DNA from 4 places in the Nonomuraea sp. NPDC050691 genome. Region 3 is predicted to be linked to each of the others. Evidence: riboswitches for the same ligand, from Rfam matches in the RefSeq annotation. Region 3 holds a riboswitch; each other region holds the start of a gene.
The links. Region 3 has a riboswitch for cyclic di-AMP ahead of AB0H81_RS03525 (NlpC/P60 family protein). Riboswitches for the same ligand answer to the same signal wherever they lie in the genome.

Region 1 (3,199 bases), on a different contig from region 3:
CCGGCTCGGCCGCCGTCGAGAAGGCGGCGGGCGAGGCCGGCGTGGCGGTGACGGTGCCGTTCCGCCCGGGCCGCACCGACGCCACTCAGGAGCAGACCGACGTCGAGTCCTTCCGGGTGCTCGAGCCGCGGGCCGACGGGTTCCGCAACTACCTGCGTTCCGGCGAGAAGACCCAGCCGGAGGTGCTGCTCGTCGATCGTGCCTACATGCTCAACCTGACCCCGCCGGAGATGACCGTCCTGATCGGCGGCCTGCGTTCCCTCGGGGCCAACGTCGGCGGCACCAAGCACGGCGTCCTCACCGACCGGCCCGGCGTGCTGACCAACGACTTCTTCACCAACCTGCTCTCGCCGGGCACCCGGTGGAAGGCGTCGGACTCCGAGGAGCACGTGTACGAGATCCGTGACGTGGCCACCGATGAGGTGAAGTGGACCGCTACCGCGGTCGACCTCATCTTCGGCTCCAACTCCCAGCTGCGAGCCCTCGCGGAGGTCTACGCCAGCCAGGACGCCCGCGAGAAGTTCGTGACCGACTTCGTCGCGGCCTGGACCAAGGTCATGGAACTCGACCGGTTCGACCTCGCCTGACCCTTCTCCACCCGACGAGCGCCGAGCCCGGCCGATCACGATGGATCGGCCGGGCTCGTCCGCCATGGGTCCGGTCACCGGCGGCCGCGGGTACGGCCGGGTGGTTCAGTTCATCGAGATGTGCACGTGGTCGAAGTGGTTCTCGGTGATGCTGCCGCGGTCCGACATGGCCCTCCAGCCGGAGCCCATGTTGATGCGCTGCTGCCAGATCACGTACTTCACCCCGAGCTTGGCCCTGTTCTCCAGCGCCCAGGCGGCGACGCGGTCGCCGAGGGCCTTGTTGGCCGCGCTGGGCATGGTGCCGCCCGTGCTCATCATGAAGTCGCACGCCCGGCCCAGCGGGTGCTCGCCGCTCGCCCCCGAGCGGAAGCAGCCGACGGTGAACGGCAGGGAGAAGTTCTTCTCGATCAGCTCGCGCATCGCCCGGGTGCGGGGCGTGATGTTGTCGGACCCCGAGGGCAGCTGGGGCGCCCAGGTGCCGTCGGAGCGGCGGCCGGTGCTGACCGGGACGAGGTCCTTGAGCTTCTTCTCGATGGCGTCGATGACGTCCTGGGCCTCGTCGCGCCGCTTGGCCACGTCCGCCGTCTCGGTGCGGATGCGGGCGGCCAGCGCGGTGGCCTCCTCGGCCGCCTTCCTCTTCTCGTCGCGGGCCTTGGCGACGTTCCGCACGACCGCCTGCTGCTCGGCGATCATCTGCTCCACGACGGCCGCGCCGGTGGCGTTGCCGGGGAACGCGAAGCCGAGCACGGCCGGGTCGCCGCTCTGGTAGCGCATCTGGGCGATCTGGGCGACCCGGGTCTCCGCCGAGGTGACCGCCTGCTCGGCGGCGGACAGCCGCTTGCCGGCCGTCTCGGCGGCCTGCTGGGCCTCGGCCAGCTCGACCCGCTTGAGGTTGTAGCTCTCGATGAGCTTGTCGACCTTGTCGTTCAGTTCCTTCAGCTCGGCGCGCAGCTCGGCCTCGCTGGGCTTGGGGGCCGCGGTCGCGGTGGCCGCGCCGAAGGCGACGGTGGCGATCACGAGGCCGATGACGAAATTGATGGCAAAGCGCGTGGGGGACGCGGGCGCCACTGAGGATTCCTCTCCCTCTGCCGACCGGGTTAGCTGACGGGTTCGGGATGGGAGGTCCCTACCACGGACGTGGATTCACCCCAGGTACGGTGGGTCCCCGGCTTCCGGGCGACGCGCCCGGGATTAGGCGTGTCCCGGCCGCGACGACCGGGACAAAAGGGATGCTAGTGGTAAAAACGCAGTAATGCGACTCCAAGCGGAGATCAATCAGTGATCTACCTGTGATCGGAGCAGGCGCGCCGCCTCCTCGGGCAGCACGTCGTTGACGAACGCGCCCATCGCCGACTCCGACCCCGCCAGGTACTTCAGCTTGCCCGGCGCCCGCCGGATGCTGAACAGCTCCAGATGCAGGTACCCCAGCTCGCGCTCCTGCCGTACCGGAGCCTGGTGCCAGGCCGAGACGTACGGCATGGCGACGCCGAACATCCCGTCGAGCGCCCGCAGAACCGAGGTGTAGAGCGGCGCGAAGGCGGCGCGCTCCTCCTGTGTCAGCGCGGCGAGGTCCGGGACCTGCCGGTGCGGGTAGACGTGCACCTCGTACGGCCAGCGCGCCGCGGCCGGCACGAACGCCGTCCACAGCTCGTTGGCGGCCACCACCCGCGTCCCGGCGGCGCGCTCGGCCGCCAGCACGTCCGCGAACAGGTTGCCTCCGTGCCGGGCCGCGTGCCGCGCGGCGGCGCCGAGCTGGAGCCGCGTGCGGGGCGTGACGTACGGGTAGGCGTAGATCTGGCCGTGCGGGTGGGTCAGCGTGATGCCGATCTCCTCGCCGCGGTTCTCGAAGCAGAAGACCTGCTCCACGCCGTCGATCGCGGACAGCTCCGCCGTGCGGTCGGCCCAGGCCTCCATCACCAGCTCGACCTGCGCGTCGGACAGCCGGGAGAACGACGAGGAGTGCTCCGAGGTGAAGCACACCACCTCACACCTCCCCACGCCCGGACGAACCTCGCTCAGACCCCCCACATCCCGATATGTCCCGAGATTCATGGAGAACGAGGGGAAGCGGTTCTCGAAGACCACCACGTCGTAGTCGTGCGCCGGGATCTCCGAGGCTCGCGTGTCCGAGGACGGGCACAGCGGGCACTCGTCCGCCGGCGGCATGAACGTGCGCGTCTGCCGGTGCCCCGCGACCGCGATCCACTCCTCGGTCAGCGGGTCGTAACGCAGCTCGGACGCCACCGGACGCGGATCGAGCGGCCGGCGGTCGATCGCGCTCCGGTCGGCGTCGTCCCTCCGGTCGAAGTAGATCAGCTCCCGGCCGTCGGCCAGTTGGGTGATGGTGCGCTTCACGGCTACCCCTCAGCGATGATCAGTTGCCCGGCCCGTTCGGCCAGTTCGTTACGTGCGTCCTCGGGCAGCCCCGCGTCGGTGATGACGACGTCGGCCTCGGCCAGCTCGGCGATCGTGCTGATGCCGACCGTGTTCCACTTCGTGTGGTCGGCGGGGACCACCAGCCGGTGCGCCGCGGCCACCAGCTCCCTGTCGGTCTCCGCCTCCAGCAGGTTCGGCGTGGTGAACCCCGCCCGCACGCTCATGCCGTGCACCCC
Region 2 (3,199 bases), on a different contig from region 3:
GCAACGCGGGGGCCGTCCTGAGGTTCGCGTACGCGCAGGTCGGCAAGCCGTACGTGTTCGGCGGCACCGGCCCCGGCGGCTGGGACTGCTCGGGCCTCACCCAGGCCGCCTGGCGCGCGGCCGGCGTCTCCCTGCCGCGGACGACCTGGCAGCAGTGGGCGTGGGGCACCTCGCGCAAGGTCTCGCTGAACGAGCTCCAGCCAGGTGACCTCATCTTCAGCAATGGTCTGGGCCACGTCAGCATCTACGCGGGCAACGGCCAGATCGTTCACGCGCCGCAGACGGGCGACGTGGTCAAGGTCGTCACGCTCTCCTCGTACGGCGGCAGCATCGTGGGCGCCATCCGTCCCTGAGGACCGCCTCGTTCTCGATTCCGGGGGCTTCCGGCTGCGGCTGGGAGCCCCCTTTCGCTGCGCGTGGCGGGGCAGTTTAGCAAGCCTGCCGCTATTCCGTGCCGGTACGGGAGTAAAGAACCGAAACGATCTGTCGCCTTTCATGGTCACGTGGCCTGGCGAGTCGCCCGGTACAAACCTGACAAATGCGACGAAAGCGTCCTGACAGGCCAGTGGTTCGTCAAGTGTGAGCAGAGTCACATTTACGTAACGAATCATGGTGGCAAGCAGGGCTTCATCGTCTTACTGACACCTTATGGCGATCTTTACAGCTTGACGGTGGCTTTGCCGTTCCATGACTTGTCCGCGTAACTTCTGGCGTCGCGGCGAACAAGCCATGGCGTCGCGAGCCAACATCGGTCCTCCCGATGTGGACGAGATAGAGATCCAGCGGTCACCGCCGTAAACATCCGTACTTGTGTCGGCGGTGTCCTGCCGAGTCCGTGCAGCCAGGAGGCACGGAGCCGGGGACCCAGCGATCCCGAACCCGGGATCAGGGGTGAATCGGCGCGCGAGCGCGCCGTAGGGCGACTTCCAGGCCCGAATCCGTCAGCTAACCCGGTAGGCGTTCGTGGAAGATCCAAGGAGAAATCCTGTCTACCTCCTCGCACAACCCCCGTCTGTCCCGTATCGCCCTGAGTGGTGTCGCACTCACCATGACCGTGACGGCCGGAGGTCTGGTCCTCCATGCCCCGGCTGCCCAGGCACAAGGGACGACGAGCACAACGGCCGGCGTTTCCACGGTTTCGGCGGGCACGGCCGCCGCGTCCGTGAAGCAGGCCACCCGTAAGACGGCGAAGGCGTCGAAAGCCGCCCGGCAGCAGGCGAAGGCCCACACGGCCGTCGCCGTGGCGAAGGCCCAGATCGGTGACCCGTACCGCTACGGCGGCACCGGCCCTGGCGCCTTCGACTGCTCCGGCCTCGTCCAGTACGCCTGGAAGAAGGCCGGCGTGAGCATCCCCCGCGTGACGAACAGCCAGTACGCGCGCATCAAGAAGAAGGTCTCCTGGAAGAACCTCCAGCCAGGCGACCTGATGTTCTTCCGGGGACTCGGCCACGTGGGCATGTACATCGGCCACGGCAAGATGGTCCATTCGCCGCGCACAGGCCTGACGGTACGCATCGAGAAGCTCAGCGGATGGCGCAAGTCGTCGTTCGTGGGTGCGGTACGTCCGGGTCTGTAAGCACTCACGAAGACCCCGTCCCGGGTTGGGGACGGGGTCTTCGTGCGTTCACGCGCGCATCGCGGGACATGACCAGGGACCTGTCGGTGAAGAGCGGGGCGCGAACGGGGATCACGGGGCATCGTCGCGTCGCGTCGCGTCGCACCGCACCGCACCGCACCGCGTCGCATCGCGGAAGGGCGGAAGGGCGGAAGGGCGGAAGGGCGGAAGGGCGGGAGCCTGGGGCGGCGGAAGCGCGGAAGTGGGGAAGCGGGGGGCGGCGGGCGGACGGCCCGGTACGATCGGACAGCGTGTCCGCCCGGGTGAGCCGTCGTGCCGTGCTGGCGGGGGTTGCGCCCCTGCTCGCGCTCGCCGCCGCGTCCACTCCCCGCCCTACCGGCACCGAGCTCCAGGACGCCCAGTACGGCCCACCACGGCGCTCCGACACGAAGGTCACGACACCCGGCCACTCCGGCGCCGGCATGGAGGCCGAACCGTGGCCGGGGGAGACTCAGGCCGTGTCGGGCGCGCGGTCCCTCGTGCTGGGGCACCGGGCCGACGCGGCGCTTCTCCGGGACCTGGCTCACCGCGCCGACACCGCCGGCGCGCGTGTCTCCGCCGTTCTCCAGGCCCCCGTGCGGCCCCTCGTGCTCGTGCCCGCCTCCTCGGCCGAGGCCGCGCGGCTGGCCGGCGTCACGGGCGTCGAAGGGCTGGCCGCCATGGCCGACGGAGGGCGGGTCGTCGTCGTGCCCGAGGCGTTCGGCCGGCTCACCGCCGTCGGCCGGGACGTCGTGCTGGCCCACGAGCTCACCCACGTCGCCGCCGGCACCGGCGGGCTGCCACCCTGGCTGTACGAGGGGTTCGCCGACTACGTCGCCTACCGCGACGCCGGCCTGGCCGTGCCGGTGGCCGCCGCCGAGCTGGCCGCTGAGGTGCGGGCCGGGAGGACGCCTGGACATCTACCAGGGGCTGCCGACTTCGCGCCCGGCTCGTCCAGGCTGGCGGCGGTCTATCAGGAGGCGTGGCTCGCGTGCCGGTTCGTCGCCGAGTGGCGCGGAGAGCGGACGCTGGTGAGGCTCTACCGTGATGCAAGGACGCGGGGCGCCGACCGCGCGCTCGCCGCCGCCGGGCTCCCCGCCGCGAGGCTGACGGCGGGCTGGCGCGCGTACGTGCGTGAGAAGCTGGCGTAGGGGGACACGTGACGAAGGACGGGCAGGTGGGGGACACGTTCCCCCCGGCGGACGCGTCCGGCCCGGACGAGCCGCAGGCGAACGTGCCCGGCTCGTCCGTGGGCGGGGGATCGGTGCCCGGCGTCTCTGATGCCTCCGGGGGCAGCGGGGAATCGGTGAGGGGCGTCTCTGGTGCGTCCGGGGGTGGCGGATCGGTGCCTGGCGTGCCTGGTTCGCCCCGGGACGGGGAGCCGGGGCCCGACATGCCCGGGACGGGCACGGGAAGCGGTCAGGCCGCGGCCGGGTGGCGGCAGGCCGGGGTGGTGTGCGCCGTGCTCGGCCTCGCCACCGTGGCCGTCGTGATCGTCACCACGCCCTGGCGGGCGCTGCCCCCTTCCGCGCCGTACGTCGCCCCCGACCCCGCCCGCGACTTCACCCCCGCCCAGATCGCCCGCGCCGCCGCGTTCGACGCCGC
Region 3 (3,199 bases):
GGGGGCGCGTAGCCGGGCTGGCCGTACTGCTGGCCTGAGGGAGGCTGCTGGCCGTACTGCTGGCCCGAGGGGGGCTGCTGGCCGTAGCCCTGCTGGCCGTACTCCGGCTGGGAGGGCGGCTGCCGGCCGTAGTCGGGCTGGGAGGGCGGCTGCTGGCCGTACGCGGCGTTCTGCCCGTACTGCTGCTGGCCGCCGGGCTGCCCGTACTGCTGCTGCTGCCCGTACTGCTGCTGGCCCTGGCCGTAGCCCTGCTGGGGCTGGCCGTAGCCGGGCTGCGACTGGCCCTGCTGGCCGTAGCCCTGCTGCTCGTACTGCGGCTGGCCCTGCTGACCGTAGCCCTGCTGGCCGTACTGCTGCTGGCCCTGACCGTAGCCCTGCTGGGGCTGCTGGCCGTAGCCGGGCTGCGACTGGCCCTGCTGACCGTAGCCGGGCTGCTGCCCGTACTGCGGCTGGCCGTAGCCCGGCTGACCGTAGTCCTCGGCGCGGTAGCCCACGACCGTCGCGTCGGGATCGGCCTCACCGTGGGGGCGGTTCGGGGGTTGTCCGTACTGGGGAGTCCCGGCAGCGTGCTCGCCGGATTCGTCCTGTGGATACGGCGGCTGTCCGGTGCTCACCGTGTCACCTCGCTTCGAGAGTGCATGTAGCACATGTCAGGACACATGCCTGTGCTGCCCAACGTATCGACATAGGTATCAACAATCACCTTTCTCGTTGGTCAAGGTCGGCGTCACCGGATGTCAGATGGAGCAGCATGCGGGTGTTGCCCAGGGTGTTGGGCTTGACGTGCTCGAGGTCGAGGAACTCCGCCACGCCCTCGTCGTACGAGGCCAGAAGCTCGGCGTAGACCTCCGGGGAGACCGGGGTGCCCTGGATCCGCCGGAACCCGTGACGGGCGAAGAAGTCGACCTCGAAGGTCAGGCAGAACACCCGGCTGAGCCCGAGCTCCCTCGCGGTGCGGATCAGCGCGGAGACGATCCGGTGGCCGATGCCCAGCCCACGGAAGGCGGGGTCCACGGCGACCGTCCTGATCTCGGCCAGGTCCTCCCAGAGCACGTGGAGGGCGCCGCAGCCGACGACGGCGCCGCCTCGCTCGGCGACCCAGAACTCCTGCACGTCCTCGTACAGGGTGACGGTGGCCTTCTCCAGGAGACGTGGACCGGCACCGGCATAGGTGTCGACCAGGCGCCTGATCGTCCTGACATCCGACGTGCGGGCGCGACGCACCACGATGTCGGTGTCAGACACGGTGACTTCGGCGACCTGTTCCATGGGCATCCAGAGTACAGATCCCATTACGGCTCGTACCAAAATCCTCTCCGCCTCCGGCATCCGACATGTCACTCCAGCCTCTTCCGTCCAGGCAACGCGCGTCCCAACCCATGGCAAAGTAGACATAAAGTCGGACAGGCAGCAGGGGACCCCTTGTCACCTAGTGACCCTTCGGTAGCGATACCTCTACAGACTTGGCAGTTCTGGTTGAGCAGGAACCCGAGGTGCACTAATGTCCAGCGACGATGTCACCCGCGCGACCCCCGCGTGGGACGCGCCCAATCCCCGTACGGGGAACCGGGGACCCGCCGGTGGCGAGCTCACGAATGCCACCACATGGGGTGAATCCGAGCACACGCTCGGTAGGGCTGCTCCGGCCCGAACCCGTCAGCTAACCCGGTAGGCGTCGATGAGAGGAGCTGGTCGGTGAAGCGTACGCGCGGTCGCGGAAGGACGAGGGCGGGCCGGCATGCCCGCCCCCCGAAACAGGCGCTCCTGCGCCGTTTCGCCGTCCTGAGCGCCGCCGTGGTGGCGCTCAGCTTCGTGATCCCGTCCGGAGCCGCCACCGCCGACCCCGAGCCCTCCCTGGAGGAGCTGTCCAAGCGGGTCGAAGCGATGCACACCCAGATCGAGACCCTCAGCGAGCAGTACAACGGCCAGCGCGAGAAGCTGAAGAGCGCCCGCAAGTCGGCCGAGCAGGCCAAGAAGGTGCTGGCCACCAGTGAGGCCGACCTCTCCGCCAAGCGCGCCAGGACCCGGCAGCTGGCTCAGCAGGAGTACATGACGGGCGGCCTCGGCCACGCCTTCACCATGCTGGGCGCCGAGGACCCCGACGGCTTCCTCGACCGGGCCGCCACCAGCTACGCGCTGGAGCAGGAGGCGGGCCAGGAGGTCAACCAGGTCGTCAAGGCCATGGAGCAGGCCAGGCAGGCCAAGGACGAGGCCAAGGCCCACATCGACGAGGTCGAGAAGCTCGTCGACGACCTCGACACCAAGCGGGACAAGATCGTCAAGCTGGTGGCCAAGGTGGAGAGCAACCTGTTCAGGCGGGCGATCGGCGAGGCGGGCCGTCCCGGCACGCGCGCCCAGCGCGTCGCCCTGCCGATCGCGGGCGCGGGCAAGGCCGCCGAGGCGGCCAGGTGGGCCCTCACGCAGCAGCTCAAGCCGTACGTGTGGGGCGCCGAGGGGCCGGGCTCGTACGACTGCTCGGGCCTGGTCATGGCCGCCTACCAGCGGGTCGGCATCTCGCTGCCCCACTACACCGGCAGCCAGTGGACCGCCGGCCGGCACATCTCCAGGGAGGAGCTGCGGCCCGGCGACCTGGTCTTCTTCTACAGCGACCTGCACCACGTCGGCATCTACATCGGCGGCAACATGATGGTCCACGCGCCGCGCACGGGCGACGTCGTCAGGGTGGCGTCGCTGGCCAACCGGCCGTTCGTGGGCGCCGTCCGCGTCGCCAACTGAGCGCGAGGCGCAGGGCGGTCAGATGAGCTGGCGGCGGGCGGCCCACGCCACGGCCTCGATGGCCGTGGCGACCCCGATGCGGTCGCAGATGCCGCGCAGCCGGCGGCGTACGGTGCGCCCGCTGATGTCGAGGCGCCTGCCCACCCGATCGACGGTGACTCCCTTGGCAAGCTCCGCCAGCAAGGCTAGATCGGCGTGGCTAAGCTCAACCTGATCGGTGAGCACATCCATCGGGAGCCCTCCCCCCAACAGCAGTCCGGAGTCGTCGTCGGCCCGTGCAAAGCTGTTCGCTCCGCAGACGGTAAACGCATACGGGAAAGGCCGTCAAGCGCGATAACCGTGGCACTTGACGGCTGCCATTGACTTGATCCGTCGTATGTGGGGGACTCGGCGGATGTCGGCACTTGGGGGCGGGCTGTGCGATCACAGCGGCCCTTACAGGCCCTCACAACGGTTCCTGACG
Region 4 (3,199 bases), on a different contig from region 3:
CTTCCTCTTTCGATCGGCACGAGAGGAGGATGTGGACATGAACACGCGACCACTCGGACAGACCACCGTCAGTTCCATCGGTCTCGGCGCGATGCCCATGTCGGTGGCGGGACACATGCCCGACGAGGATCAGTCGATCCGGACGATCCACGCGGCCCTGGACGCCGGCGTGACGCTGATCGACACGGCCGACGCCTACACCCCCGCCCACGACCAGGTCGGGCACAACGAGCGGCTGGTCGCCAAGGCGCTGGCGAGCTGGGGCGGCGACCGGGACGCGGTGCTGGTGGCGACCAAGGGCGGCCACACCCGCGTTCCCGGGGGCGGCTGGGCCGTCGACGGCCGGCCGTCGTACCTGGTCGAGGCGTGCGAGCGGTCCCTCAAGGCCCTGGGTGTGGAGGCGATCGGGCTCTACCAGCACCACCGGCCCGATCCGTCCGTGCCGTACGCGGAGACGATCGGCGCGCTGCGCGACCTGCTCGACGCCGGCAAGATCCGGATGGCCGGGATCTCCAACGCCGACCCCAGCCAGATCAGGACGGCCTACGACATCCTGGGCGGCCGGCTGGCGAGCGTGCAGAACCAGTACTCGCCCGCCTTCCGCTCCTCCGAGCCGGAGGTGGACGTGTGCGAGGAGCTGGGAGTGGCGTTCCTGCCGTGGTCGCCGCTGGGCGGGATCAGCGCGGCGGGGCGGCTCGGCGGCGAGTACGAGGCGTTCGCCAAGGTGGCCGAGGGCCGCGGGGTGTCGCCGCAGCGGGTCTGCCTGGCCTGGGAGCTGGCCCGCGGCCCGGTCGTGATCCCCATCCCCGGGGCGAGCCGGCCGGAGAGCATCCTCGACTCGGTGGCGGCGGCCGATCTTGTGCTGACCTCCGAGGAGCTCAGGCTGCTGAACGGCTGACCCGTCCGGCGCTGACGCGGTCGGCCGGTTTCGCACGGCGGGTACGGGCGTGCGAAGCTTTGAACGTCCCCAACACCAGGAGGTCCTCATGACGGAAACACCGGAGCCGGAAGCCAGCGAAACTCCCGAGGACGAGTTGAAGCGCAAGTTCCGGGAGGCCTTGGAGCGCAAGCGTGCCCGGCAGGCCGATTCGGGCGCTGGTGGCAAGGGCGGCGACGCTTCCAAGATCCACGGTGCTCACGGGCCGGCCGCCAGCAAGCGCTCCTTCCGCCGCAAGAGTGGAGGCTGACGCGTCCTGAGCGGGCGGCGCGCGTCCTGAGCAGGCACGTGTCCGGAGGTCGACGCGTCCTGGGCGGACACGCGTCCTGAGCACGCGCTGAAAGCTGGTTTTCTGGAGGGGTACGGCATGCCGTACCCCTCCATTTCTTTGCCTGAAAGGTAGATCTTCACCCGATTTATGGGGTTTCCTTTGCTATTGTCCGGTTCGCTCGCTAGAGTCGAACCTGTTACCGGCCAGTGACCTAGCCCTTCGCCAGGAAGCGGCGGCTGACCGGCGCCGAATCCCGCTCCCGCGGGAACCGGGGAACCAACCTCTGGGGTGAATCCGGCCCGACCCGGGCCGGTAGGGCATCTCCACGCCCGAACCCGTCAGCTAACCCGGTAGGCGAGATGGAGAGGACAAGACTTCGATGCGCTACCGCGTACCCCCGGACGGGGCAGTGACACCGGCCGCCTGAGCGGCATCCCCCCTTCCCCCTGATTTACCTTCCCTCGCGCTCCCGCGTAGCGCCCGTTGGCACTTCTGCCCGGCTACGCCCCCATCTGAGCGAGCGCGCCCTCCTGTACCCCACGCAAAGGACTCTTCCAACACATGTCCGCACGACTTGGCATGCGTTCTTTCAGCCTTCTGACGGCGGCCGTACTCGGCGCACTCACCATCGGCGCCGGCACCGCGGCGCACGCCGACACCGACGACGACCAGAAGGTCCTCCTCAAGGGCGCCACCACGGCGTCCTACTTCTGGGACGACTCCTCCGGCCGCGCCGGCGACACCGGCCTGCCGGCCAGCGGCAAGCCCATGCAGAAGGGCCTGGCCGCCAGCCCGAGCTGGCCCCTCATGACCGAGGGCTACGTCGTCTACAAGGGCAAGAAGGCCCCGTTCTTCGTCGGCGACCGTGGCCCGGGTGTGCCCTCCAGCAGCGGCGTCATGCTCGACCTCGACGCCAAGACCTTCGCCCAGCTCACCGGCGGCCGCTTCAACTCCGAGACGCTCGGCGTGGACGGCGTCGGCGGCCAGGGCCACATCAAGGTGAGCTACGTCATCACCAAGTGGGGCAGCGGCCCGGGCAAGAAGAACCTCCCCGTCTCCTTCGCCTCCGGCGCCTGGCGCCGCGTCGACGCCAACCCGGCCAAGCCGCCGCTGCTCGCCGAGGACAAGTCCACCGCTCCGGAGGAGTCCGGCGCCGGCTCCGCCGGTGAGGCGGCCTCCGTCTCCAAGAACAACAAGAGCGACAAGAGCGACAAGGCCGGCAAGGACGACGCCGGTGTGGTGACCGCCTCCGAGCACACCTCCCGCGGCACCACCGCCGAGACCGTCAAGACCGCCGAGGCCGGCGACGCCGGCTCCGGCGACCAGGGCCTGAGCACCTCGGCCGGCCTCGCCCTGATGGGCGTGGCCGCGGTCGGCGGCGGCGCGTACCTCGGCCGCGACCGCCTGCGCAAGCTGCTCGTCAAGAGCTGACCCCCGCCGGACCGGCCGCCGTCCCCCCAGACGGCACGCCGGCCGGCACCCCGACCATGCGGCCGGGTCCGGACGCCACCCCGTCCGGTCCGGCCCTACCCAAGGGGCCTGCCTGCCTCTCCATCCAGGCCCCTTGTCACCCCGCTCCGGACCGCCGCCGCCCCGGCGGTTCCGGGGCGGGGTGACGCCTTTCCGGGCCCTTTACCCCGTTGCGGTCCGAATGTCATTCTGTTGGACGTGATCGCGCGCGTTAAGGTCAACGGCATCGAGATCGCCTACGAGAGCTTCGGCACTCCCGGTGCCCGCCCCCTCCTCCTGGTCATGGGCCTGGGCGCCCAGCTCATCCACTGGGACGACGCGTTCTGCCTCCTCCTCGCCGAGCAGGGGCACCACGTCGTCCGCTTCGACAACCGCGACGCGGGCCTGTCCACGCACCTGCGCGAGTACGGCCAGCCGCGGCTCGGCGGCGCCCCGCCGTACCTGCTGGACGACATGGCCGACGACGCGGCGGGGCTGATGGACGCGCTCGGGTGGGCCGCCGCCCACGTGGTGGGCGCCTC

Region 1: linked by a shared signal. The riboswitch ahead of AB0H81_RS16585 (hypothetical protein) and the one ahead of AB0H81_RS03525 (NlpC/P60 family protein) in region 3 are both predicted to bind cyclic di-AMP.
Region 2: linked by a shared signal. The riboswitch ahead of AB0H81_RS39335 (C40 family peptidase) and the one ahead of AB0H81_RS03525 (NlpC/P60 family protein) in region 3 are both predicted to bind cyclic di-AMP.
Region 4: linked by a shared signal. The riboswitch ahead of AB0H81_RS11070 (hypothetical protein) and the one ahead of AB0H81_RS03525 (NlpC/P60 family protein) in region 3 are both predicted to bind cyclic di-AMP.

The regions. Positions count from the first base shown of each region.
Region 1 covers NZ_JBFAIA010000036.1:14,125-17,323, reverse strand. The annotation lists gene katG (catalase/peroxidase HPI) at 1-587, shown strand, start outside; gene AB0H81_RS16585 (hypothetical protein) at 693-1,604, opposite strand; cyclic di-AMP (ydaO/yuaA leader) riboswitch at 1,660-1,795, opposite strand; gene galT (galactose-1-phosphate uridylyltransferase) at 1,863-2,942, opposite strand; gene AB0H81_RS16575 (DeoR/GlpR family DNA-binding transcription regulator) at 2,945-3,199, opposite strand, start outside.
Region 2 covers NZ_JBFAIA010000206.1:1,245-4,443, reverse strand. The annotation lists gene AB0H81_RS39340 (NlpC/P60 family protein) at 1-353, shown strand, start outside; cyclic di-AMP (ydaO/yuaA leader) riboswitch at 816-975, shown strand; gene AB0H81_RS39335 (C40 family peptidase) at 1,163-1,576, shown strand; gene AB0H81_RS39330 (hypothetical protein) at 1,867-2,745, shown strand; gene AB0H81_RS39325 (M48 family metallopeptidase) at 2,949-3,199, shown strand, end outside.
Region 3 covers NZ_JBFAIA010000005.1:58,851-62,049, reverse strand. The annotation lists gene AB0H81_RS03535 (RDD family protein) at 1-614, opposite strand, end outside; gene AB0H81_RS03530 (amino-acid N-acetyltransferase) at 700-1,269, opposite strand; cyclic di-AMP (ydaO/yuaA leader) riboswitch at 1,535-1,690, shown strand; gene AB0H81_RS03525 (NlpC/P60 family protein) at 1,696-2,736, shown strand; gene AB0H81_RS03520 (LuxR C-terminal-related transcriptional regulator) at 2,755-2,967, opposite strand.
Region 4 covers NZ_JBFAIA010000019.1:23,381-26,579, reverse strand. The annotation lists gene AB0H81_RS11080 (aldo/keto reductase) at 38-898, shown strand; gene AB0H81_RS11075 (DUF5302 domain-containing protein) at 987-1,187, shown strand; cyclic di-AMP (ydaO/yuaA leader) riboswitch at 1,443-1,580, shown strand; gene AB0H81_RS11070 (hypothetical protein) at 1,770-2,639, shown strand; gene AB0H81_RS11065 (alpha/beta hydrolase) at 2,877-3,199, shown strand, end outside.